2 regions of the Chromobacterium sphagni genome follow, and region 2 is predicted to be linked to the other one. Evidence: riboswitches for the same ligand, from Rfam matches in the RefSeq annotation. Region 2 holds a riboswitch; the other holds the start of a gene.
The links. Region 2 has a riboswitch for glycine ahead of gcvT (glycine cleavage system aminomethyltransferase GcvT). Riboswitches for the same ligand answer to the same signal wherever they lie in the genome.
Positions count from the first base shown of each region.

Region 1 (11,940 bases), on a different contig from region 2:
AACAGCATCTGCTGATTGAACGGCGCAGGAATCAGCTTGGGCGAGGTGGCGGTGAGCAGGTCCAACCGGCCTTGCAGCATCATCGTCATCGCCTGGAAGCGGTTTTGCACCGGCACCAATTGGAAGCGGATGCCGCTGATGTCTGCTATCCGCTGCAGATACTCCTGGGTCAGGCCCTTGTGCTCGTCTTGCTCAAGGTATTCGATCGGCCAGCCGTGCGGGTCTATCGCGTAGCGCACCACTGGCTGGCGGGACAGCCAGGCGCGTTCCGGCGCATTGAAGGTGCTGGCCATGCTCTGGCTGTGACCGAGCAGCAGGACCAGGGCCAGCAGGGCCGCCAGGAGCGGGCCTCCGTTGCGCAGCCTCGATGCCGGCTTCATTTGTCCTCCAGCCGGTGTTGCAGTTGGAACAGTTCGTTGTCGCGCCGCAGGCCGAGTTTTTTCAGCGCCGACTGCTTCTGGTTGCTGATGGTCTTGATGCTGCGCGAGAACTTGGCCGCGATGTCGCTCACCGACAAGCCGTGCAGACAGCAGCGCAACACTTCGCGTTCGCGCGGCGACAGGTCGGGATGGTCGAGCAAGGTGGGACTGGGGCCGTGCGGCGGAGGTTCCGGTTTGTCCTGTCTGGCCTGCAGCGCTTGCGACATCTCCGCGCTGAGGTAGTCGCGGCCTGCGGCCAGCGCGCGGATGGCTGCCACCAACTCGTCCAGTCCCTGCTCCTTGCCGATGAAGCCATGGGCGCCGCCGCGCAAGGCCAACGCGACGGTGGCGGGAGTGTAATAAGCGGACATCACCAGAAGGCGCAGCGGTGGAAAGCGTATCCGCAGCGCCCGGATCAGATTGATGCCATCGATGTCGTCGGGGCGCAGCGTGTAATCAATCACCACTACATCGGCGCGGTCTCCTTGCTCGTTGGCCAGGGCTTGGATCAACTGGCTGCTGGCCGTGAAACTGCCGGTAATCTGCAGATCTGGCACGCCAGCCAGATGGCTGGCCAGGCCATGCAGGATCATCAGATGATCGTCCAGCAGTGCGATGCGGATGGGATGGAGGGACTGGCCTGTGACAGATTTGCTATTGGACATGTTTTTTTCCCCACGGATGCTCGCCGCAGGGGCCGGCATGGCCGGCCCTGCCGTTCCATTGTTGATTATGCATGCTGCCGAGTGAAAGCGCGGCATGGCTGTTTTTGTCATGGCGAGTGCGCGGCTAGCGCTTTCCCCTCAGTCGATTCTACTCGGCGCGGCCGCGAAACCACAGGATGCTGGAGGAGCTTCGAGCATTTTATGCATTTGATTTTTATTTATTTTTAATCAAATGCCAATGGCTTTTTGTTTCATGTTGGGGCATGGTTTGTTGGCAATGCCAAGCCGTCGAAGTCGAAAATCACCGGCAGCGAGGTGCGCAACGCCGCGATCGCGGCGTGCAAACGCTTGGGGAGACGAATCTGGAAACGCTGGAGCGGCTATCACCGCCGCAGTCTGGCGGAAACGAAGATGCACGGTTTCAAGCGACCGTGTAGCCGAGTGATGGCGCGCACCTTTGATCGACAGGTGGCGGAACTGCAAGTGCGCGCGGCGTTTTTGAACCATTTTACCGCTCTGGGCCGCCCGAAGACCGTGGCGGTGGCAGCGATGAACTGAATTCGCTCTGGACAAGGAGACGCACGTTCTTGGGCGGGGTTATGCAACAAAGCCCCTCGGATAGAGGGCATCGATTGGCTATTAAGCGGAAACCGTCATTTTGAAAGGAAGGAGTGCTTGAGTTGCAATCGATTGTCTGACAGTGTTTTTGTACCTAAATAAAAGGACAGGTGTGTGGCGCTGTCGTGGGTCTCCGAGGAGGCTCTAGCTGCCCGCATGCCAGAGCAAAGCCTGACCAAAAGGGGACCATAAAGCCGTGCGCACGCCGGCGGCGTTCAGCGCGTTGCGCGTCCATTGATTGCAGGTCATCAATGGGTTGTAGTTGCCGTTGGCCTGATAAAAGGCGTCATTGCCGTCATAGTGGTAATCCTTGAGCCACAAAGGTTTTCCGTCGGCGTCGATGGGCATGCTTTGGGAAATGAAATCCACCAGCTTTGCGTATTGGCCCGGGGTGAGCAGCATTTTGCGCGTATTGGCGCTTTCGCTGGGTTGGGGCTGATATTCCACGTGTAGCACGCTGTCGTCTGAAGCCAGCGCCGCCAGGGCTTTGCCTGGCGTCAGGTCGGCCCAGGTCTGCGTTTGCAGAAAGAAGGTGCGGCTGCCCCAGCCTATGGCGATGTAAGGAGAGGCCGCAAAGCGGTCGGCGCGAAGAATCTGCCGCGGCGGAAACCGCGCGCTCCAGTCCATCTGGCTGTTTCGCATAGGCAGCACCAGGCCGGTATGCACGCCGTTGCTGTCCAGGTAAATGGGGATGCCCGCAGCTGGCGCTTGCCAGTCGCGGTTGGCTGGCAGCAGGCCGAGCGCCAGCGCGGCCTGCAGGTAGGCCGCAGGCATGGCCAACAGGCCTGTCAGAGCGAGAGGTGCCAGGAATCGGAGGCGGCTTGCGGGGCGTGGATGCTCTTGGCTCATGGTTCCGCGAAGGGAAGATGGATGGCGGATGATCGCACTCCTCCCCGGTGGCGACAAGGCAGCGCAATCCGCGCCATAACAAAACACCCCGCGGGGCGGGGTGTCGGGTGGCTCAATGGTGGTCGTGCCTATAGGCGAAGACCGGCAGCTGCCATTCGCGCCATAACGCGGTCAGGCGCAGGGCCAGGCCAAAAGCGAAGCTGGCGGCGATATTGTAGTCGTGCGGCACGTTCAGCAGATTCAGGCCCAGATAGAGCATGGCCACCAGCAGCGACACGCTGGCGTACAACTCGCGGCGGAACACGATGGGCACGCGGTTGCACAGCACGTCGCGCAGGATGCCGCCGGCGATGCCGGTGATCATGCCAGCCATCACCACGATCACCGGATGGTAGTGCATGCCTAGCGCCACATCGCAGCCGATGATGGTGAAGGCCACCAGGCCCAATGCGTCCAGCACCAGAAACAGCCGGTTCAGGTGGCGCATGAAGCGGGCGGCCAGCACTGCGGCGATGCCGCCGGCCACTACCAGCAGCACGTATTCCGGATGTTGGGTCCAGCCTATCGGGTAGCGGCCCAGCACGATGTCGCGCACGGTGCCACCGCCGAGGGCTGTGAGGAAGGCGATGACGGTCACACCAAAAATATCCATATTGCGGCGGCCGGCGGCCAGGGCGCCGGTCATCGCTTCGGCGGTGATGGCGATGAGATAGATCAGGGTCAGCATGATTTCACACGATTGCGGCAGTTGCGCGCCGGAGGGGCCGGCAGACGGGGAAGCGGGAACGGAACGAGTGCAGGGCGCCGGAAAACGTCGGGCGCGCCGCTGGATGAAGAGCGGGACAAGGCAGACTCCTGGGTGGATTCCGGGCTACGGAACAGCCTCTCCCCTTGTCCTTTTACCTGAGAGTTGCATGGCCTTTGGCCACTTGCCCCTTCGGTGGGCTGCTCGCGGCAGCCTCTCTCCAATCGGCTTGAATCAATGAAACACTGCGGTACGGCTTGCCTGAGCGATTATGGGAGCTTGCGTCTTCGGCGGGGGCGTGGCCCCTCTCTCCCGCAGAGAGTCACTATATTAGCTTTTGCTATTGGAATAGTCAACGGCAGCACCGGGGCGCGTTTGCGCCCCGGCTGTGCTCGGTCAGGATTTGGCTTGCGGTTTGGCGCGGGGACTTGTCTTGCCGGTTTTGGCCGGCGCGGCCTCTCCCGGCACCTGGCCATTGGCCTTGGCCGGCGCTTTTCGCGCGCTGGCCGGCTTGGCCGCGACAACTGGCTTGGCTTCCTCCGACTTCACCGCGGCTTGGGCTGTCGGTCTGTTTTCCGGCGCGGTTTTCGCGGTCTGACGCGTGGCGGCAGGTTTGCCGGATTTGGGCTTGACCGCTGGAGCGGAGGTGGTTGCGGGTTTTGCCGATGGCTTGGCGGCAGCGGGTTTGGGCAATAGCTGGATCGCAGGCGCGGCGGGCGGTTCGGCCCTGGCTTGCCCGTTGATTTCCAACTGCAACACTTGCGCTACTTCGTCCAGCCGTGCCTGATGTTCCGGAGGTATGGCGCCGCGCAATGACAGCAGGTCGCGCGCCAGCATCCACGCCTGATGGCGGCGGTGCGGGTCAGGTAGCAGCAGGGTCAAGCCCTGCAGCGCGCGCGGCGCATCCAGTCGCACCAAGAATATCTGGTGGCGGACGATGTCCTTGAGCTGCATCAGCGTCAGCGGGTATTCGTGGCGCACGTCGCGCATCACGCGGCGGATGGCGTTGAACGGCCGCTCATCCACCACGCCCATGCCGATGCTGACGTACAGCAGCAGCCGGACGAAGCCGTCGGCCAGCGTGCCCTGCTCAAAGCTGGGGTCCAGCGCCTCGCGCTTCAGGCGCGCTAGCTCGCGGCTTTCCCAGGCCAGCACGTGCTTGCGCGGCTCGCTGGCTGGCCGCACGCCGACCAGGGTAGCCAGCTGCGGCGACTCGTAGACGGCGCGGAACAGTTGCTCCTGGGTGGCATCGCGCAGGTCGCGGTATTGGTCCAGCGACTGGGCGATGAAATGGGAGAGCTGCTCCTGCCATTGCCACAGCGGGTTGCTTTCCGCCACTGGCCGGCGTTGTTCGCGCACTTGGGCGGCGAGGCCGGGCAGCCACCACAGCCAGGGATTCTTCGGAGAGATCAGCGTGCGTTCCAGCCGGGCCGGGTGGAGCTCGCGCAGCAGGCGGGCGCTGGCTTCGTTGCCGATGGCGCGCAGCGCGGGGGAGAGGTAGCGGTCGTACACGCCCTGGTTGATCTCCGACACCCGCTTCACCACCTCGAAGGCGCGTTCGTCGTCGCGGCCGTCGTCCAGTGCCAGGATGTCGGGCACGTCGCGCGCTTCGAAGCGGATGATGTAGCGACCTTCTATGTATTCCTGGCCGGGCGCGTCCGGCGCGATGTCTTCGATGATGGCTTCATACAGGCCGGGGGCCAGCACGTCTATCAGGTCCAGCGCGCTGGCGAATTCGCTGTGTTCCTTGTTGGCGATGCCGGCGGACACGAAGATGCCCAGGTGTCCCACCTTGCTGTGCAGTGCGTAGACGATGGTCTGTTCGTTGTCGCGGATGTCCTCGACGCTGTCGTAGAGGTCGGCGATCCAGTTCAGCGCCTGTTGCGGCGGGGTGATGTTGTCGCCCCAGGAGGCGAACACCACGATGGGCGAGCGGATGTTGCGCATGTCCACCCGCACCTTGCCATCATGGCTGGCGATCTTGCCGTGGACCAGATCGTTGCCGACGAACAGTTTCTGGGCGATCCACTCCATCTCTACCTTGTTGAGCAGGTAATGGCCGCCCCACCAGCGCTCGAAGTCCAGATAGCGTTGCGGTTCGGTATCCACCTTGGAGTAAAGGTTGTAAGACTTCTTCCACAGGGTGTTGGCCGGGTCCAGTTTTTCGAAGTTGTTGACCAGGTGGGCCCCGTCGAAGTGGCCGTTGCCCAGATCGCCGGCCAGCGACGCGGTCCAGGTGCCGCCGTTCAGCCCGCCGGCGTAGCGCATCGGATTTTTGCCGCGGACGCCGGCCCAGTAGGACAGCGGCGATCCGGCCAGCAGGATGGGGCCCACCAGTTCCGGCGCCACCGCGGCCAGCATCGCCAGCGCCCAGCCGCCCTGGCAGTTGCCAATGACGAAGGGTTTGCCGTCGGAGTCGGGGTGCAGCTCGTTGACACGCTTGAGGAAGGCGCCTTCGGCCTTGCTGACGCTTTCTATGGTCTGGCCGGGCTCGGGCTGTGGGAAGAACATCACGAAGTAGCAGGGGTGGCCTTGTTGCAGCGCGATGCCGATTTCGCTGTCCATTTTGAAGCCGCCTATGCCCGGGCCGTGGCCGGCGCGCGGGTCTATCACCACGAAGGGACGCAGGGCCGGGTTGGTGGGCGGGCAACTGGGCGGCGGCGCGATGGCCGCCAGCGCGTAATTGGCCGGATCGGGCAGTTCGCGCCCGTCCTGGATGATCTTGTGGTCGAACACCAGCACCGGCGGCTTGCCGCTCTCACAGTGTTCCAGGTAAGTGGCGCCGCGCTGGTAGAGCACGTCCCAGTACAGGATGCCGCGCTGGCAGGCGTCCAGCCAGTAATCAAACAGCGGTTGTGCGAACGGGGGAGTCCCGCCTTGAACTGCAGTAGCTGACCACATTGCAACCCCTTGCTTTGGAAAAGATGGAGACAGGCGTGGCGGCCGATGACAAGGCCATGGACGCCACTGTACTCGCTTGATGCTGCAATGCAATAAAAGCGGATGGTCTGAGCCTGGTCTGTGGCGCGCAGCCATCAATTTGTTGCGGCGCAAACAGGAGTTCGAGTCGCTGCGGCCGTTTCCAGTTCCTTGACCATCACCACGCTGGCGTAGGCTTTGTCCGGCCATTGCAGCGGGGCCTCGACGCGGTAGCCGCGCTTGCCGTAGCGCTCCACCAGATGGGACGCGGGTTTGGCGGTGTCCAGGCGGATGCGCAGATAGCCCTGGCTGCGGGCCCAGGCTTCGGCGGCGTCCATCAGCAGGGAGCCCAGGCCGCAGCCTTGCCAGACGGGATCGACGCCGAACTGCATCAGCACCGCGCCATCCGGCTGGCGGAATTGCGGGCAGGGCGAGGCCGGCAGCGGATGATGCACCGTGATGGTGCCGGCCAGCGCATTCCCGCGCCATGCCAGCAGGCAGTGGCCGCCGGCGATGCGGCGGCGGGTCACGGCCACGCTCTGGTCCACCGCGGTGTAGCGCAGGCCCATTGAGGCCAGCTGAGCGTAGGCGCGGTGCAGCAGCGCGGTCAGTTGTTCCAGGGAGTCGGTTTCGGCCAGCGGGCGCAGCGTGAACATGTTTTCAACCATCCGGTGCGGGAAACCGGGGGTGAAGCAATTGTCATGCCGGGCGAATGTCGCTGCGCCCCCAGTCGCCGGCAATCTCTTCGCTGATCAATTCCTGGCTGATGAAGTCGATGAAGGCGCGCACCGCCGGCGACAGGCCGCGGCGGGTGGGAAAGGCGGCGTGCAGGATGCCCCAGGGAAAATCGTATTGCGGCAGGATGTGGCGCAGCTTGCCGTCAGCCAGCGCCTGATGACAGACATTGCGCGGCAGAGCGGTGATGCCCAGTCCGGCGATGGCGGCCTCCAGCAGCACGATCATGTCGTCGGTCATCAGCCTGGGCGTGTCGATGTGTATGGTGTAGCTTTGGCCGACATTGTCCAGCAGCATCCACTGGCCGCGGCTGTCGGGCCGGCTCATGGTCAGCGCCGGCAATGCGGCCAGCCGCTCCGGGGTTTGCGGTTCGCCATGCTGTTCGATGAAGGAGGGGCTGGCGACCAGGATCACCCGGCTCTTACCCAGCCGCCGCACCACCAGGCTGGCGCTGTCCTCGATCACATTGCGCACCCGGATCGCCACGTCCACGCCTTCCTCGATCAGGTCCACCCTGCGGTTGGTGGAGTCCAGCGCAATGCGCACCTGCGGGTAACGCGCCAGGAAACGCGGCACTGCCGCGCTCAGCATGGTTTTGGACAATAGCTCGGGGCAACTGACGCGGATCAGGCCGCGCGGTTCGGCGCTGCTTTGCAGCACGGTCTCGTTGGCGGCTTCGGCTTCCGCCAGCATTGCCTGGCAGTGCTGATAGTACTGGCTGCCGATTTCGGTCAGGGCCAGCCGGCGGGTGGTCCGCTGCAGCAGGCGCACGCCCAGCCGGTGTTCCAGTTCGGCCACCCGCCGCGACAAGCGCGATTTGGGAATGCCCAGCACCCGGCCGGCGGCCATGAAGCCGCCGTGCTCGACCACCTTGGCGAAATACAACAGGTCGTTCAAGTCTTGCATTTTATTGTCCCGCTGGTAGAACAATGTTTCCAATTTTAGTAGTCTATTCGGAATTGTTGCACCTGCCTATCATGCAGTCATTCCCCCCTGACATTGAAAGACTGCCAAATGAAACTGCTCCATCTCGATTCCAGCATCCTGGCCGACAATTCCGTTACCCGCGAGCTGTCCGCCGTCGTCGCCAATACGCTGCGCCAGCGCCACGCCGATGTTGAAACCACCTACCGTGACCTCGCCGCCAACCCCATTGCCCACCTGTCCGGCGAGATCGTCGGCGCGCGCTTCGTCGCCGAGGCGGACTGGACCGCGACGCAGCGCAGCGAAAGCGCGCTGAACGATCAGTTGATCGAAGAATTCATCGCCGCCGACGTGCTGATAATCGGCGCACCGATGTACAACTTCTCCATTCCTTCGCAGCTGAAGAGCTGGATCGACCGCGTAGCGGTAGCCGGCCGCACCTTCAAATACAGCGAAAACGGCCCGGTGGGCCTGGTGCCGAACAAGAAGGTGGTGCTGGTTTCGGGCCGCGGCGGCGTGCACAGCGGCGAGCAGGGCAGTTTGATGGATTTTCAGGAGGACTTTCTGGTGAAGGTGCTGGGCTTCCTGGGCGTGATCGATGTGGAAATCGTCCGCGCCGAAGCCATCGGCATGGGGCCGGACAAGCGCGCCACCTCGATCCACCTGGCCAAGGAAGCCATCGCCAAGCTGGCGCTGTGATTCCGGCTGGAGGAAAACGCCAAAGCCCCGCAAAAGTCCGGGGCTTTTCCATGTCGGCCCGATCTTAGTCCAGCGGCAGCCTGAGGGCATGCTCGACGCTGGTTTCGCTCAGGTGGCGGCGCATGATCGCCCGCAACGAGCCATCATGGTACATGCGGATGATTTCGTCGTTCCAGCGCGCGGCCGCCTCCTGGCTGAAGCGCGCCTTGCTCAGCGCGAGGCCGCCTGAGATGGTTTCCGTATCCGGAAAGAAGTCGTGCACGGTGACCTGCTGGCTGGCCTGATGGCTTTGCAGCCAGGGGTCGTAGCTGACCGGATGGCCGAAGGCGGCGGTGACTACGCCGCTGCACACCATCTTGTACAGATCGTCCTCGTTTTCCGCCATCACCACTTTGTGCTGCTGCACCAAGTCTTCCAGCAGTTTATCCTGGGCCGGGCTGTGGCGGTAGCCGCGTATCATGCCCCAGCGCAGATTGGGCAGCTGCAGCAGCTCGGGCAGCGAGGATGCCTGCACGCCGCGATGCAGCAGCACCATGTTCTTGCTGTGGTGGTAGGTGAGCAGCCACAGGTAGCGTTTGCGTTCCGGCGTGATCAGCGTCGAGGTGCCGATGTCGGCCTGGCCGATTTCCAGCAGCTTCAGCACCCGCGGGCGGGGGTAGTCGCTCTCGTTCTGGATGGGGCAATTCAGCCGCCGCGCCAGCTCGTGGATGATTTCCGGATCGTAGCCCTTGCCTTTGTGGTAGGCCACGCCGAAGTCGTAATAGGCGATGACCAGCGGCCCTTGCGGGCATGCGGCGTTGGGGGCGGCCCATGCGGTGGGCAGCATCAGCAACAACGCGCAGCCTGCTAGCCATTTCATGTTTCGCTCCGTGGCGCCGGACAGCCTGGTCCGGCGGATCAATTAATGGGCAGCCGCATCATCTGCTTGGCGGCGCCTTCGTTGAGGAAGCGTTGCATGATGGCGTACAGGCTGCCGTCCTGGTACATCTTCACCAGTTCCTGATGCCATTTCTCCGCCGCCTCCTGGCTGAAGCGGCTTTTGCTCAGCGCGAGGCCGCTGGCGACCATGTCGGCCTCGGGAAACAGGTCGAGTATGGTGATCTGCCGGGCGGCCAGAGGGTCGCGCAGCCAGCGGCCGTAGCTGAGCGGCTGGGCAAAGGCGGCGGTGACTACGCCGCTGCTCAGCATCTTGTAAAGATCGTCTTCGTCCTCGGCAATCACCACCTTGTGCTGCGCGGCCAGGTCGGCCAGCAGCTTGTCCTGGGCCGGGCCGTGGCGGTAGCCTCGAATGGCGCCCCAGCGCAGAGCCGGATCCGCGCGGAGGTCGGCCAGCGTGCGCGCCTGGGTGGCGTGGTACAGCAGCACCAGATTCTTGGTGTGATTGTAAGGATATATCCAGGCATAAGCCTTGCGCTCGGGGGTGGCGATGGTGGACGGGCCGACATCCAGCAGGCCGTTCTCCAGCATCTTCAAGGCCCGCAGGCGGGGAAGCTCCATTTCGCTGCCTATCTGGCAGTGCAGACGCTGCGCCAGTTCGTGCACCAGATCCACGTCATAGCCTTTGCCGTCGCGATAGGCGGCGCCGATCTTGTAGTAGCCGACCCTGAGCGGGCCGTTGGGGCAGGCCGGGTTGGCTGCGGCCGGGTTGGCTGCGGCCAGGTTGGCCGTCGGCGTCAGCAGCAGGCAGGCCAGCCAGGCGGCGCGGAATCGCAAGAGGCGATTCGGGGGGGCTATGGTAACGCGCATGGACTTTCCCGGACGAGATCATCGTTTCACTATAGCCAAGGCTGCCGCGCTGTTTGATTGCGCTGCGTGGTGTCAGGTGTGGATTTGCCGGGAGGGAAGCGAGAGGTCTGTCGGCCATCTGTCGCGGCAGGCCACCGGCCCGGTTTGAACCGGGCCGGGGTGGCGCTTACAGCTTGATCAGCGTGCTTTTCAGCTCGCTGTATTTTTCCAGCGCGTGCAGCGATTTGTCGCGGCCGTTGCCGGACTGCTTGTAGCCGCCGAAGGGGAAGTTCATGTCGCCGCCTTCGTCGTAGCAATTCACCCACACCGTGCCGGCGCGCAGCCGGCGCGAGATCTGGTGGGCGGTGCTGACGTTGGCGGTCCATACCGCCGCCGCCAAGCCGTATTCGCTGTCGTTGGCGATGCGGATGGCGTCTTCCACGTCGTCGAAGGTGATCACCGACAGCACCGGTCCGAAAATTTCTTCGCGGCAGATGGCGAGATCGGGGCGCGGGCAGTCGAATACCGTCGGCTCGATGAACAGGCCCTTGTCGGCGTGCGCGGCCTTACCGCCCAGCAGCAGGTTGGCGCCTTCGCTCAGGCCCTTGTCGATGTAGCCCAGCACTTTCTTGTATTGGATGCCGTCGACGATGGCGCCCATGCTGGTGGCCGGGTCCAGCGGGTCGCCCGGGTAGTAGCTGGAGGCGGCTTTTTGCAGTTCCGTGAGGAAACGGTCCTTGATGGCGCTGTGCACCAGCACGCGGGAACCGGCGGTGCAGACTTCGCCCATATTGTAGAAGATGGCGCCGGCCGCGCTGCGCGCCGCGTGCTCCAGATCCGGGCAGTCCGGCAGGATGATGTTCGGCGACTTGCCGCCCAGCTCAAGCCATACCCGCTTCAGATTGGACTGGGCGGCATAGCCGGCGATCAGCTTGCCCACCGCGGTGGAGCCGGTGAAAGCCACGCAGTCCACGCCCATGTGCAGCGCCAGCGCCTTGCCGACTTCGCCGGGGCCGGGCAGCACCTGGAAGATGCCGTCGGGAATGCCGGCTGCCTTGGCCAGCGCGGCCACGCGGATGGCGGTGAGCGGCGATTTCTCCGAGGGCTTGACGATGACGGCGTTGCCGGCCGCCAGCGCCGGGCCGAACTTCCAACTGGCCATCAGGATGGGGAAGTTCCACGGCACCACCGCGGCCACCACGCCCACCGGCTCGCGCGTCACCAGGCCGACGAGCTTGGGATCGACCGGCGCCACTTCGCCGCCAACCTTGTCTATCGCCTCGGCATACCATTCCACGCAATAGGCTGAGGCGGGAACGTCCACGCTGGTGGTGTCGCCGATCGGCTTGCCGGCGTCCAGCGTTTCCAGCAGCGCCAATTCGTCGGCGTGTTCGCGGATCAGCGCGGCGAAGCGCTTGAGGATGCCGCCGCGCTTGAGCGGCGCGAGGCCGGACCAGACGCCGGAATCGAAAGCCCGGCGCGCGGCCTTGACCGCGGCGTTGACGTCGGCTTCGCCGCTATGGGCGATATCGGCCAGTTTGGCGCCGGTGGCCGGGTTGACGCAATCGAAGCGGCGCTCGTCGGCGGCATGCCGATAGGCGCCGTCGATGAAGGCGCGGCCTTCTATTTTCAGTTCTGCAGC
Region 1 covers NZ_MKCS01000003.1:201,594-213,533, reverse strand. Annotated here, with positions in the region: gene BI347_RS19945 (ATP-binding protein) at 1-380, opposite strand, end outside; gene BI347_RS19940 (response regulator transcription factor) at 377-1,084, opposite strand; partial or broken gene BI347_RS23070 (IS5/IS1182 family transposase) at 1,397-1,642, shown strand; gene BI347_RS19930 (TIGR02117 family protein) at 1,847-2,608, opposite strand; gene BI347_RS19925 (trimeric intracellular cation channel family protein) at 2,664-3,278, opposite strand; glycine riboswitch at 3,433-3,530, opposite strand; glycine riboswitch at 3,535-3,621, opposite strand; gene BI347_RS19920 (DUF3141 domain-containing protein) at 3,693-6,197, opposite strand; gene BI347_RS19915 (GNAT family N-acetyltransferase) at 6,332-6,871, opposite strand; gene BI347_RS19910 (LysR substrate-binding domain-containing protein) at 6,915-7,856, opposite strand; gene BI347_RS19905 (FMN-dependent NADH-azoreductase) at 7,965-8,573, shown strand; gene BI347_RS19900 (substrate-binding periplasmic protein) at 8,638-9,432, opposite strand; gene BI347_RS19895 (substrate-binding periplasmic protein) at 9,471-10,319, opposite strand; gene BI347_RS19890 (aldehyde dehydrogenase) at 10,486-11,940, opposite strand, start outside.
Region 1: another riboswitch for glycine. It lies ahead of BI347_RS19925 (trimeric intracellular cation channel family protein); the one in region 2 lies ahead of gcvT (glycine cleavage system aminomethyltransferase GcvT).

Region 2 (11,940 bases):
GTTCGGAGAGCGACATGTTCAAGACCTTCCATTGCTGCCGCGAAACCCGCCATGCCCAGATGTCGGCGAGAACTGCCAGCGCTCGCCCATCGATGTTCATGCCGTTTACGGTTCGCGGCCAAAAAAAACGCCCTGAGTCTCGCGACTGCAGGGCGGGTTCAGCGATCAGGCGCCGATTTCCTTGGCGTAGGCGGCTGCGTCCATCAGGCCGTCCAGATCGGCCGGATTGGCCGGTTTGAGCTTGAAGAACCAGCCGGCGCCGTAAGGCTCGCTGTTGGCCAGGTCCGGCGCGCCTTCCAGCTCTTCGTTCACCGCCAGGATTTCGCCTGCGATCGGACAGTACACGTCGGACGCGGCCTTCACCGACTCAACCACCCCGGCCTGCTCATCGCGGGCCAGTTGCGCGCCCACCTTGGGCAGCTCTACGAAAACGATGTCGCCCAGCAGCTCCTGCGCGTGCTCGGTGATGCCCACGGTTACGGAGCCGTCGGCTTCCAGGCGCAGCCACTCGTGGCTTTCGACGTATTTCAGTTCGGCGGGGATGTTGCTCATCTTGAAGTTCTCCAGCTTAAGATCAGATCAATGGTCATGGCGGTCGTCGTTTGGACGCCGCCCTATTATTCGAATACTTTCTTGCCGTTGCGCACGAAGGGCATCTTCACCACGCGCACATCGGTCAGCGTGCCGCGCAGATCCACCTGGGCGGCGGCGCCGGTGGCGGCGGGCACCCGAGCGATCGCGATGGAGTGCTTCAGCGTGGGCGAGAAGGTGCCGCTGGTGATGACGCCTTCGCCGACGCCCTCCACCACCACCTTCAGGCCTTCGCGCAAAACGCCGCGGCCTTCGAGCACCAGGCCCACCTGCTTCATCGCCACGCCCTTGGCCTTTTGCGCTTCCAGCGCCTCGCGTCCGTTGAACTTGCGCTCCTTAGGCTCCCAGGCGATGGTCCAACCCATGCCGGCCTCCAGCGGCGATACGGTTTCGTCCATGTCGTGGCCGTACAGGTTCATGCCGGCCTCCAGGCGCAGCGTGTCGCGCGCGCCCAGACCGATCGGCGCGACGTCAACGGCTTGCAACTGATTGAAGAAGGCGATGGCCTGATCGGCGGGGACCATGATTTCCAGACCGTCCTCGCCGGTATAGCCGGTGCGGGCGTAGAACCATTCATCCTGCGGCAGGCCCTGGAACACTTTCAGCGCGCGGATGGCGTCGGCCAGTTCCGGCTTGATCCTGCAAACCTTGTCTATGGCCTCCGGACCCTGCACCGCCAGCATGGCGAGGTCGCGGCGCACCTTGAGCGCCACGTCGAAGCCGGCCTTCTGCGCGTCCATCCAGGCCAAGTCTTTTTCAGTGGTGCCGGCGTTGACCACCATGCGGTAGCCGTAGGAAGTGAGGTAGACGATCAGGTCGTCGACGACGGTGCCTTCCGGCGTGAGCATGCCGGAATACAGCGCCTTGCCCTCGAAACCGAGCTTGGCGACGTCGTTGGCGATCAGTTTTTGCAACCAGGATTTGGCGTCGGAGCCGGTGACGTCTATCACCGTCATGTGGGAGACGTCGAACATGCCGGCGTCGCTGCGGACGATTTCGTGTTCCTTGAGCTGGGAACCGTAATGGATGGGCATTTCCCAACCGGCGAAGTCAACCATCTTCGCGCCGGCGGCGACGTGGGCGTCGAACAGCGGGGTACGTTTCGGGGCCGTCATGGTGCGGTGGTCCTCTTGCAGGTGTGTGTTTCCTCTATCAACCACACCCCTCTGTCCCTGCACCTGAGATTTTCCGGCTGGATCAGCCGTTAGCCCCTTCGGTGGGCGCCACGGGGACGCCGCTCTCCAGATTCTGCAAGCCGGCAGCCGCCAGCCCGATGATACAGTCCTTTTGCCTGAGCGATTGCGGGTGCACTTGCGCCTTCGGCGGCGATCGCAAGGACCGCTCTCTCCTGTATGACCCGGCGATTATGGTAGCAGTCGCGGCGGCTTGGCAAGCCGAGTTTATTTCGAAGTAAAACAGTTTGTTTTTCTGTTCTTATAAGAAAAGAATATTACAAAAATAATAATAATTGCCATTCGGATGCGAAAATTTCACCGGTCAAACCAGCCTATCCGCTAACAGCCGCTGCCAAGATGCTTATGGACCTGCCGGCGGCCTGCCATGAAAAAAGCGCAGCGCTGAACGCTGCGCTTTTACGGTGAGCCATCGCGCCGTCAGGCTGCGGCGTGCCGCTCCTTCAGCTGCCAGACATACACCGGCAGACCCAGCAGCAACAGCAGCATGCCCCACATCACGGTATCCGCGCCGGAGCCGTACAAGGCCCACAGCGAGTAGACAAAGCCTATCCCGGCGAAAAAGCCCGGCGCCACAAAGTCCCGCTTGGAAAACGCCTTGCCGCGCATCAGCATGATGGCAATCAGCGCCATCGAGCAGAAGGCGTATGGCAGCAGCGTGGCGGCGGTGGCCAGCAGGATGATGAATTCGAAGATTTTCACGCCGCTGTCGCCGCCGGCATACTTGATGGCCATCAGAATGGTCACCAGGGTGCTGGACAGCACTAGGCCGAAAATAGGCACGCCCGCGGCGTTGCGCCGCGCGAAACGGCTGGGGAACAGCTTGTCCTTGGCCGCCGCCGCCGGCACATGCGCCTGCATCAGGCTCCAGCCGTTGAGCGCGCCGAAGCAGGACACCACCGCGCCGAAACCGACCGCCCAATAGCCCCAATCGCCCCACATCAGCCGGGCGGCGTCGGCGAACGGCGCCTGCGAAGCCGCCAGCACGTCGGCCGGCATCAGACCCATCAGCGACACGGTGGACAGGATGTACAGCAGGGTGGCCAGCAGCGTGCCTATCACGGTGGCGCGCGGGATGGTTTTGGCCGGCTCCACCACGTCTCCGGCCGGCACAGAGGCCGACTCCAGGCCAAGGAAGGCCCACAGCGTCAGCGCCATGGTCGCGGACAACGACGACATCAAAGGCTTGTGATGCGGGTTGAACACCAGATTATCCGCGTTCAAATGGAAAAAGCCGATGAAGGTCACCGCCGCCAGCGGCAGCAGCTTGAGCAGCGTGGTCACCACCGCCACCATCCCGGAGCTGCGCGCGCCGCGGCTGTTGATCCAGGTGACGATCCAGATCAGGCTGATGGCGAAGGCTCCCGCCAAAGGCTCGCTGTGTCCCAGGATGGGGAAAAACACTTGCATATAGCTGGTGGCGGCCACCGCCAGCGCCGCATTTCCGGCCCACAGCGCAATCCAGTAGCCCCAGGCGATCCAGAAGCCGGCGAAGTCGCCGAAACCGGCATGTATATAGGCATACGGCCCGCCTTCGCGCGGCAGCATCGCCGACAGGCGGGCGAACACCAGCGCCAGGCAGATCGCGCCGCACGAAGTCAGCAGCCAGCCCAGCATGGATATGCCGCCGAACGGCGCCAGCGACGCCGGCAGCAGGAACACGCCGGAACCTATCATATTGCCCACCACCAAGGCGGTGCACATCCAGACCCCGAGCGAGCCTTTCTTTTGGATGGAACTGTTTTCGCTCAAACCAGATTCTCCGTTGAGGCGGAAAGCATCCCGCGCCGGACTCGCGAGAGTCGGGCGCAAACATGCGGATGATTGGGGAAAACGACGGCTTAGGCTGGCTTGTCTTGCAGGCTTCAAGATAGCCCAGCCCTGGCTGCTTGGCCGATCTCTCGACATCGGCCGGCCTGGGCGCCAACCGCCGCGCCGGAAAAAAAGGGCGCATTAAAACACAGTTTTGACGTAAAAACATGTCGCATTGCCGATTTTTTTACAAAAAAATCGTGCCGCGACAAATGCTTATGTCAAAAGAATAAGAAAGGCCTTATATGTCGGACAAGACCAGCGGGCCGCGCGGCACCCTGCTCAGGGACCAGCTGGCGATAGCCCAGCGCCACAGCTCACCCAGACTGCCGCACTCCGGCGGCGGCGGGTGGCCCAGCAAGGTCAGCGCGGCGCGCAGCTGGCGGGCGGCGTCGTCCACGCATATCGCCGGCGCCAGCGTCTGTTTGGACAGCTTCTCTCCGGCGGCATTGGTCAGCATCGGCAGATGGCAATAGTCAGGCGGCGCCAGCCCCAGGCTGTCGTACACCTGCAGCTGGCGCGGCGTGGACACCAGGAGATCGGCGCCGCGCACGATGTCGTTGATGCCCTGATCGGCGTCATCCACCACGACCGCCAGCTGGTAGGCCCAGAATCCATCGGCGCGCAGCAGGACGAAATCGCCGATATCCCGCGCCAGATTCTGCCGGCTTTCGCCCTGCAGGCGGTCCATCACCACCCGGTCCCCATCCCGCGTCCGCAAACGCCAGGCCCTGCCCTCCCGCCCGTCCGGGCAGCCGCGGCGACAAGTGCCGGGATAGACGTAGCCATCCAACCCGCGCTGGGCGCGGGCGGCGATTTCCTTGCGGGTGCAGCAGCAGACATAGGCGTGGCCGCTGGCAATCAATTGCTGCAGCGCGGCGCGGTAAAGGTGGTGGCGTCGGCTCTGGTAAACCACTTTGCCGTCCCATTCAAAACCGAAGGCCTCCAGCGTGCGCAGGATATCGTCCGCCGCGCCAGCCACCTCGCGCGGCGGGTCCAGGTCCTCCATCCTCAGCAGCCACTCGCCGCCGCGGCTGCGCGCTTCCAGATAGCTGCCGACTGCGGTGCAAAGAGACCCGGCATGCAACAGGCCGGTCGGGCTGGGGGCGAAACGGCCCCGGTATAATGACTTAGACATCTTGATTAGGCAGGCCGAAATCTACAACGGGACAAATTATCGCTAAAATACAACTATCCCGATTCACGATTCCGCTTTAATGAGGGTACACGAATGGCGTACGTTGTAACCGATGCCTGTATCAAATGCAAATACACCGACTGCGTGGAAGTGTGTCCGGTGGACTGCTTCCACGAGGGTCCCAACTTCCTGGCGATAGACCCCGACGAATGCATAGATTGCTCGCTGTGCGTGGCGGAGTGCCCGGTGAACGCCATCTACGCGGAGGACGATGTGCCCCAGGGCCAGGAAGGTTTCATCCAGCTCAATGCCGAACTGGCCAAAGGCTGGCCGACCATCACCCAGCGGGCAGATCCGCCGGCCGACCACGCCGATTGGGCCCAGGTGTCCGGCAAGTTGCAACACCTGGAAAAGTGACAACGGCCGGCTCCCTCGCGCATCGCGGAACTATTGGCATTTGAATATCGCCAGACTACGATCCGCGGCCTGCTTCCCCACCCGCGCCAGAACCGCGCGCCTGCCCAAGCCGCCGCAATAGCCATCCGCCAACCCGGCGGCGTAAGGCAGCTCGCCGTCGTACACATGCATGTACTGGTATGTGATGCCCGCGCTAGAAAAAGACCATGGTTTCACCGTCTCTCCCGGCGCGACAAAGGCGATGCCGTGCAAGGCGCATCCGCCCAGGCAGCCGGCTGCCAGCCACCCGCCCATCCGCCTTGGCCAATCGAAGCGTCCGCCCACCCCAAGATCCTCGCCATTCGCTCGCATCGTCAAATGAACAGATCGATATCGCCGGTCTTCGCCCCTTCGTTCTGCTCCAGGATGCGGCCGCGGTATGGCTGCTCGGCCTTGATCGCCAAACTGCTGCGCTTGAGCTTCTTGATCAGCACCTTGCCGGTATGGGTGAAAAAATACACCTTGCGCGCGCATTCGCCCAGCAGGTCCTCTGCCAGCACCGGAATCTGCTCGTTGGCCAGATAGCCGCGGATAAAGTTGGTATTGCGCTCGCCCACATTCACCACGGTCATGCCCTCCAGCACGTTGCCGGCGCCGAATATCTTGGCCTCCAGCCGGTGCCGCATCGCTCCCAGCTTCTGCATGTCGGTGATCAACAGCTCCATCGCGTTGACGCCGAAACGCGCGGCGGACGTGCCCGCGCCCAGATCCAGCGAGCCTTCGGGCAACAGGAAGTGGTTCATGCCGCATACGCCAGACGTGCGGTCGCTCAGGCACACCGCCACGCAGGAGCCCAGCAGCGTCACCAGCATCCTAGGCTGATTGGTGGCATGAAACTCGCCCGGGAACACCTTTACCGCCATGATCTGGAAATGCTTGTCGTAGTACTGATGGCCGTTCATCGCGTCGGCATGATTCATGTACTTGCCCTTTCGGCATGATTTTGCAGGCACTCGACGACCCTGGACGCCAATTGGCCCAACGGGTAGACGTGCATCACCCCGCCGGCCTTGAAGGCCTCCCTGGGCATGCCGTATACCACGCAGCTGGCCTCGTCCTGGCCAAATGTGACGGCGCCGGCATTGCGCATCCGCAGCATGCCGTCGGCGCCGTCCCGGCCCATGCCGGTGAGAATCACGCCGATCGCGCTCTTGCGCAGATGCTGCGCGGCCGAATCGAACAGTGGGTCCACCGCCGGACGATGGCGATTGACCTGATCCCCCTGATCCAGCGCGATCTGGTAGCCGGTCGGTCCGCCCGGACACACCCGCATGTGCCAGTTTCCCGGCGCGATATACGCCATGCCGCTCCTCACCTGCTCGCCGTCCTGCGCCTCCTTCACCTGCATCGGACACAGATTGTTGAGCCTGGCGGCAAACGTGAAGGTGAAGTGCTCCGGCATATGCTGGACGATCAATATCGGCGGGCAATTGGCCGGCATACCCATCAGGAAGTCCTTGATCGCCTCGGTGCCGCCGGTGGAGGCGCCGACGAAGATCACGGCGTTCTGCCGGAACAGGAGCGGGCCGCTGCGTGCCGGCGCCGGCGGCGGCGGGGGCTGCTTGAAGCGCATCGGCTGCCGCAGCCGGGCGCCGGCCACCACCCGCAGCTTCTCGCGGATTTCCTCGGCGTACTCCTGCATCCGGCGCGACACATCCTCGGAAGGCTTGTGCACGAAATCCACCGCGCCCAGCTCCAAGGCGATCAGGGTGGTTTCCGAACCCGACTCCGTCAGCGACGAGATCATCAGCACCGGCGTCGGCTTCAGCCGCATCAGGCGGCGCAGGAACTCCAGCCCATCCATGCGCGGCATCTCCACGTCCAGCGTCACCACGTCCGGATTGGTCTCGCGTATCCGTTCGCGGGCGATGATGGGGTCGGAGGCGGTCGCCACCACCTCCATATCCGGCGCCTCGTTGATGATGGCGGTCAGAAGATTGCGGATCAGCGCCGAATCGTCCACCACCACCACCCTGATTCTGTTCTGGATGGCAGCCGCCATGTCTCCTACCCTCCACGCTCCGGATGCGCCAGGCGGTAAGCCGTCCTGCCGCAACCGACAAAAGCATCGGTCAGATGCACGATATTCTCCGAATGCCCCAGCAGCAGCAGACCATCCGGCTTCAAGCAACTCTCCATCTTGGACAGTATTTCCGCCTGGGTGGGCTTGTCGAAATAGATCAATACATTGCGGCAGAAAATCACGTCGAACCGCCCGATATCCGGCCAGCACGGTTCCACCAGATTGAACTGGAAGAACGACAACGCGTCCCTCGCCTTCTGCTTGAGCCTGACCTTGCCCTCGTTGGCGCCGACGCCCTTGTCGAAATACTTCTTCAGTAGTTGCGGCGAGACTTTTTCGGTGCGTTCCCGGCCATAAACGCCAAGCGCCGCCTGCTGCAGCACATTGGTGTCGATGTCCGACGCCAGCAGTTCGAAGCCGCCGCCGGCCCCGTCCCACAGCTCAAGCATGGTGATGGCTATGGAGTAGGGCTCCTCCCCGGTGGAGGAGGCCGAACTCCATACCCGGAACGTCTCCCCGGCCCGGCGGTGCTGGCGGGCATGCTCGCGCAGCATGTCGAAATGGTGGGACTCGCGGAAGAATGAGGTGAGATTGGTGGTCAACGCATTGATGAACCCCTGCCACTCATCGGCCTCCTGGCTGTCCTGCAGCAAATCCAGATACTCGGTAAAGCTGCGCAGCCCGCGCGAACGCACGCGCTTGGCCAGCCGCGCATACGCCATGTGGGTCTTGGACTCGTTCAGCGAGATGCCCACCCGCTGGTAAAGCATGTCACGCACGCGCCGGAAATCGCTTTGGGTGAACTTGAGTTCCGTGTCTTCCGCCATGTAGCCATCCTCGCTCTGCGCCCGCTCCGCCGGCCTATCCGCGCCGCGGCTCCCTCCATCCAGCGGTGCGCATCGCAGCGGGATGGAGGGAGCCTCGCCGACTCAGCGGATCAGAACTCCTCCCACGAGCCTTCGCCCGAGTCGCCCTGCGGGCGGATCGGCTCCGGCGACCGGGACTTCACATGATAGCTGCCGGCATGGCTGGCGCTTTTGCCGGCCGCGGCGGAGGCCAGCTGGTGCGTGGAGTGCTGGTTGCTCAGATGGCTGGTGCTGCCGCTGGTGAAGCCATGCTGGACCGACGGCTTGCCGGCCGGCGGCCTGCCATGCGACAGCCTCTCGTCCAGCTTGAACACCGCCACCGCGTCGGACAGATAGCGGGCCTGCTCCTCCAGCGACTCGGCGGCGGCTGCGGCCTGCTCGACCAGCGCGGCGTTCTTCTGGGTGTTCTCGTCCATCTGGGTGACGGCCAGGTTCACCTGCTCGATGCCCGAGCTTTGCTCCGCCGAGGCGGCCGAGATATCGCTCATGATGTCCGCCACCCGGCGGATGGAAACCACGATCTCGTTCATGGTGCGGCCCGCCTCGTCCACCAGCCGGCTGCCCGACTCCACCTTGTCCACCGAATTGCCGATCAGCGACTTGATCTCTTTCGCCGCCGCCGCCGAGCGCTGCGCCAGATTGCGCACCTCGCTCGCCACCACCGCGAAGCCGCGGCCCTGCTCGCCCGCCCGCGCGGCCTCCACCGCCGCGTTCAAGGCCAGAATATTGGTCTGGAAGGCGATGCCGTCGATCACGCTGATGATGTCGACGATCTTCTTGGCGCTTTCATTGATCTCGTTCATGGTGGACACCACGTCGCCCACCACCTTGCCGCCGCGCGCGGCGATGTCGGAAGCGCCGGTTGCCAGCGAATTGGCCTTCTTGGCGTTTTCGGCGTTCTGCCGCACCGTGCTGGTGATCTCCTCCATGCTGGACGCGGTTTCCTCCAGGCTGGCCGCCTGCTGCTCGGTGCGGCCGGACAGGTTGGAGTTGCCGGCGGCGATCTCCTTGGCCGCGGTATTGATCGCGTCGGTGGAGTCCTTGATATTGGTGACGATCTCCTTCAGCTTGTCCACGGTGGCATTGCTATCCGTCTTCAATTGGCCGAACAGCCCCTGATAGTCGGCCGCAATGGTTCGGGTGAGATCGCCGCGCGCCAGCGCGCCCAGCACCGTGGCGATATCGCTCAGCCCCTGGCTGGTCACCCCCATCAGCTGGTTCATGCCTTCGCTCAGCAGCTTGAAGAACCCCTGCTTGCCTTCCACCTCGATGCGCTTGCCGAACTCGCCCGCCGAGGCCGCGCTGACGATTTCCGCCACTTCGCGCTCGATCTCGACCTCGGCGGTGCGGTCTTTCCACTCCACCACCGAACCCAGCCGGGTGCCATCGGTGCCGAACACCGGATTGGCCACCAGGGAGAAGGTACGTCCGGCCACAACGATCTCGGTGCGGTAGGTAGAGCGCATATTGGCCAGCAGGTCGCGCTGGTGCGCCGGGTTCTTGTGGAATTCGTCGATGGTGGAGCCCATCAGCGCGCGCACATCGAAATTGGGCAAGGCCTTGCGCAGATCGCCCTCCACTCCGCGCAGCATGTCGGTGACGCTGTGGTTCATGTAGATGATCTTGCGATCATTGTCGGCGATCATCACATTGGTGGTGCAATTGTCCAGCGCGCTGCGGATGCGGCCATTCTCCGCCGCCACCTTGCGCTCCTCCGCGGCGCGGACATCGGCCTCGGCCTGCAGGCGCAGCATCTCGGTATTGTCCTGCCACTCCACCACCGCGCCCAGCCGCTCGCCCTTGTCGTTGAATATCGGCGACAGGATCAGGCCGAAAGTGCGCCCGCCCACCATGATGGACGAGCGGTGCGTCTCCCTCACCTGCTGCAGCATGCCGTGCTGGTAGCTGGGGTTCTTGTGGAATTCGTCAATCTTGGTCCCCATCAGGTTGCCGGTGGAGAAACGCGGGATATCCTTGCGGATGTCCGCCTCCGCGTTGCGGAACATATCGAGGACCGACTGGTTGGCGTAGATGATGCGATGCTGCTCGTCCGCGATCATCACGTTGGTGGTACAGACATCCAGCGCGCTGCGGATGCGGGCGTTTTCCGCCGCCTGCTCGCGTTCCTTGTCTGTCCGCAGCTGGGCCTCATGCTGCAGGCGCAGCATCTCGGTGTTGTCCTGCCACTCCACCACCGCGCCCAGCCGCTCGCCCTTGTCGTTGAATATCGGCGACAGGATCAGGCCGAAGGTGCGTCCGCCCACCACGATGGATGAACGATGGGTCTCCTTCACTTGCAGCAGCAGCCCACGCTGGTAGCTGGGATTCTTGTGGAACTGGTCGATATTGGCGCCCAGCAGACTGCTGGCGGAGAAGCGCGGAATATCCTTGCGGATATCCGCCTCCGCGTTGCGGAACATATTGAGGACAGACTGGTTGGCGTAGATGATCTGATGGTTCTCGTCGGCGATCATCACATTGGTGGTGCATACGTCCAGCGCGCTGCGGATGCGGGCGTTCTCCGCCGCCGCCTGGCGATCCACGGCCTGGCGCCCGTCCTCGGCAGCCTTCCGCTCAAGCTCCCTCGTGGCGTCCACCCACTCGACCACCGAGCCCAATTTGCGGTTCTGCCCGTCCAGTATCGGGGTCAGCACCAGGCTGAAAGTGCGTCCGCCCACCTTGATGGTGCCGCGATGGGTGTTGCGCAGCTGCTGCAGCACGCCGCGCTGGTAGGCCGGATTGCGATGGAAGCTGTCGATATTGCTGCCCAGGATGCCGCGCGCGGAAAACTGCGGCAGATCCTGCCGGATGTCCGCCTCGGCCTGCTGGAACATGTCCAGCACCGCGCGGTTGGCATACACCACTTGATGCTCCGCGTCGGCGATCATCACATTGGTGGTGCACACGTCCAGCGCGCTGCGCAGCCGCAGATTCTCCAGCGTGCGCGCCACCACGTCGTGCAGGAAGGCGAACGGGCTGCTCTGGTCGCCCTTGCGGACGCGGAACTCGGTGCGCACCTCGCCGCTGGCCAATTCGCGCAGCACCGCCGCCAGCACTTGCGGATCCCCGCCGATCTGCCGCTCCGCCGCGCGGGTCAGCAGCCAGGCCAGGACGATGGCCAGTGCCGCCACCGCGCCGCCCATGCCGATGATTTCGTTCGCCGCCTGATCGGCCGCGCCCGCTCCTGCGGCCGGGGCCATCTTCAACGACAGCTCGCTCTCGAAGCGGGCATACTGGCTGACCGCGTCCTGATACTTCAGCGCCGTCGGCCACAAAGTGGCTTGCAGGTAGCCGCGCGCCTCGTCGCCATGGTTCGCCGCCAGCAACTGGCGATAGCTCGCCACCTGGTTGCGCAGCAGCGAGTCTCCGCCCCGCGCGGCGTCCAGCAGCGGCTTTCCCTCGTTGGACACGTGGGCCGACAACGTATTCAACCTGCCCGTCACCCCGTCCAGCGCGGCGTCCACCTGCGGCTGCGCGGCGCGCAGCTGCGCAGTCTCGCCGCCGGCCAGCAGGCCAGCCAGCTGACGCGCCAACTGGCCGGCCGCCTCCTGCGCCCGGCTGGCCTGCACCAATTGAGCGACCTGTACCGACTGGGATGAGGAAAAATCGTCCGCAGCTCCCTGCAACCGGTGCAGTTGCGACTGCGCCAAATACAGCGCCGCCGCCATCGCCACTACCAACAACCCGAAACCAAGGGTCAGCAGGTGCTTCAACTTGATGTCGCTCATGTTTGCTTCTCCCAAGGGTGCGGGCATCAGGCCCGGGCTGTCACGTCGGTCAACGCCATCTCGTCGCTGCTCATCAGGCGCTCGATATCGACAATGATGATCATCTGCTCCTCCACCGTCCCCAGCCCCTCGA
Region 2 covers NZ_MKCS01000001.1:1,352,010-1,363,949, reverse strand. Annotated here, with positions in the region: gene gcvP (aminomethyl-transferring glycine dehydrogenase) at 1-16, opposite strand, end outside; gene gcvH (glycine cleavage system protein GcvH) at 166-552, opposite strand; gene gcvT (glycine cleavage system aminomethyltransferase GcvT) at 618-1,706, opposite strand; glycine riboswitch at 1,748-1,846, opposite strand; glycine riboswitch at 1,861-1,952, opposite strand; gene BI347_RS06540 (amino acid permease) at 2,205-3,536, opposite strand; gene gluQRS (tRNA glutamyl-Q(34) synthetase GluQRS) at 3,838-4,734, opposite strand; gene fdxA (ferredoxin FdxA) at 4,828-5,151, shown strand; gene BI347_RS06525 (hypothetical protein) at 5,182-5,445, opposite strand; gene cheD (chemoreceptor glutamine deamidase CheD) at 5,505-6,110, opposite strand; gene BI347_RS06515 (protein-glutamate methylesterase/protein-glutamine glutaminase) at 6,107-7,192, opposite strand; gene BI347_RS06510 (CheR family methyltransferase) at 7,198-8,040, opposite strand; gene BI347_RS06505 (methyl-accepting chemotaxis protein) at 8,151-11,807, opposite strand; gene BI347_RS06500 (chemotaxis protein CheW) at 11,834-11,940, opposite strand, start outside.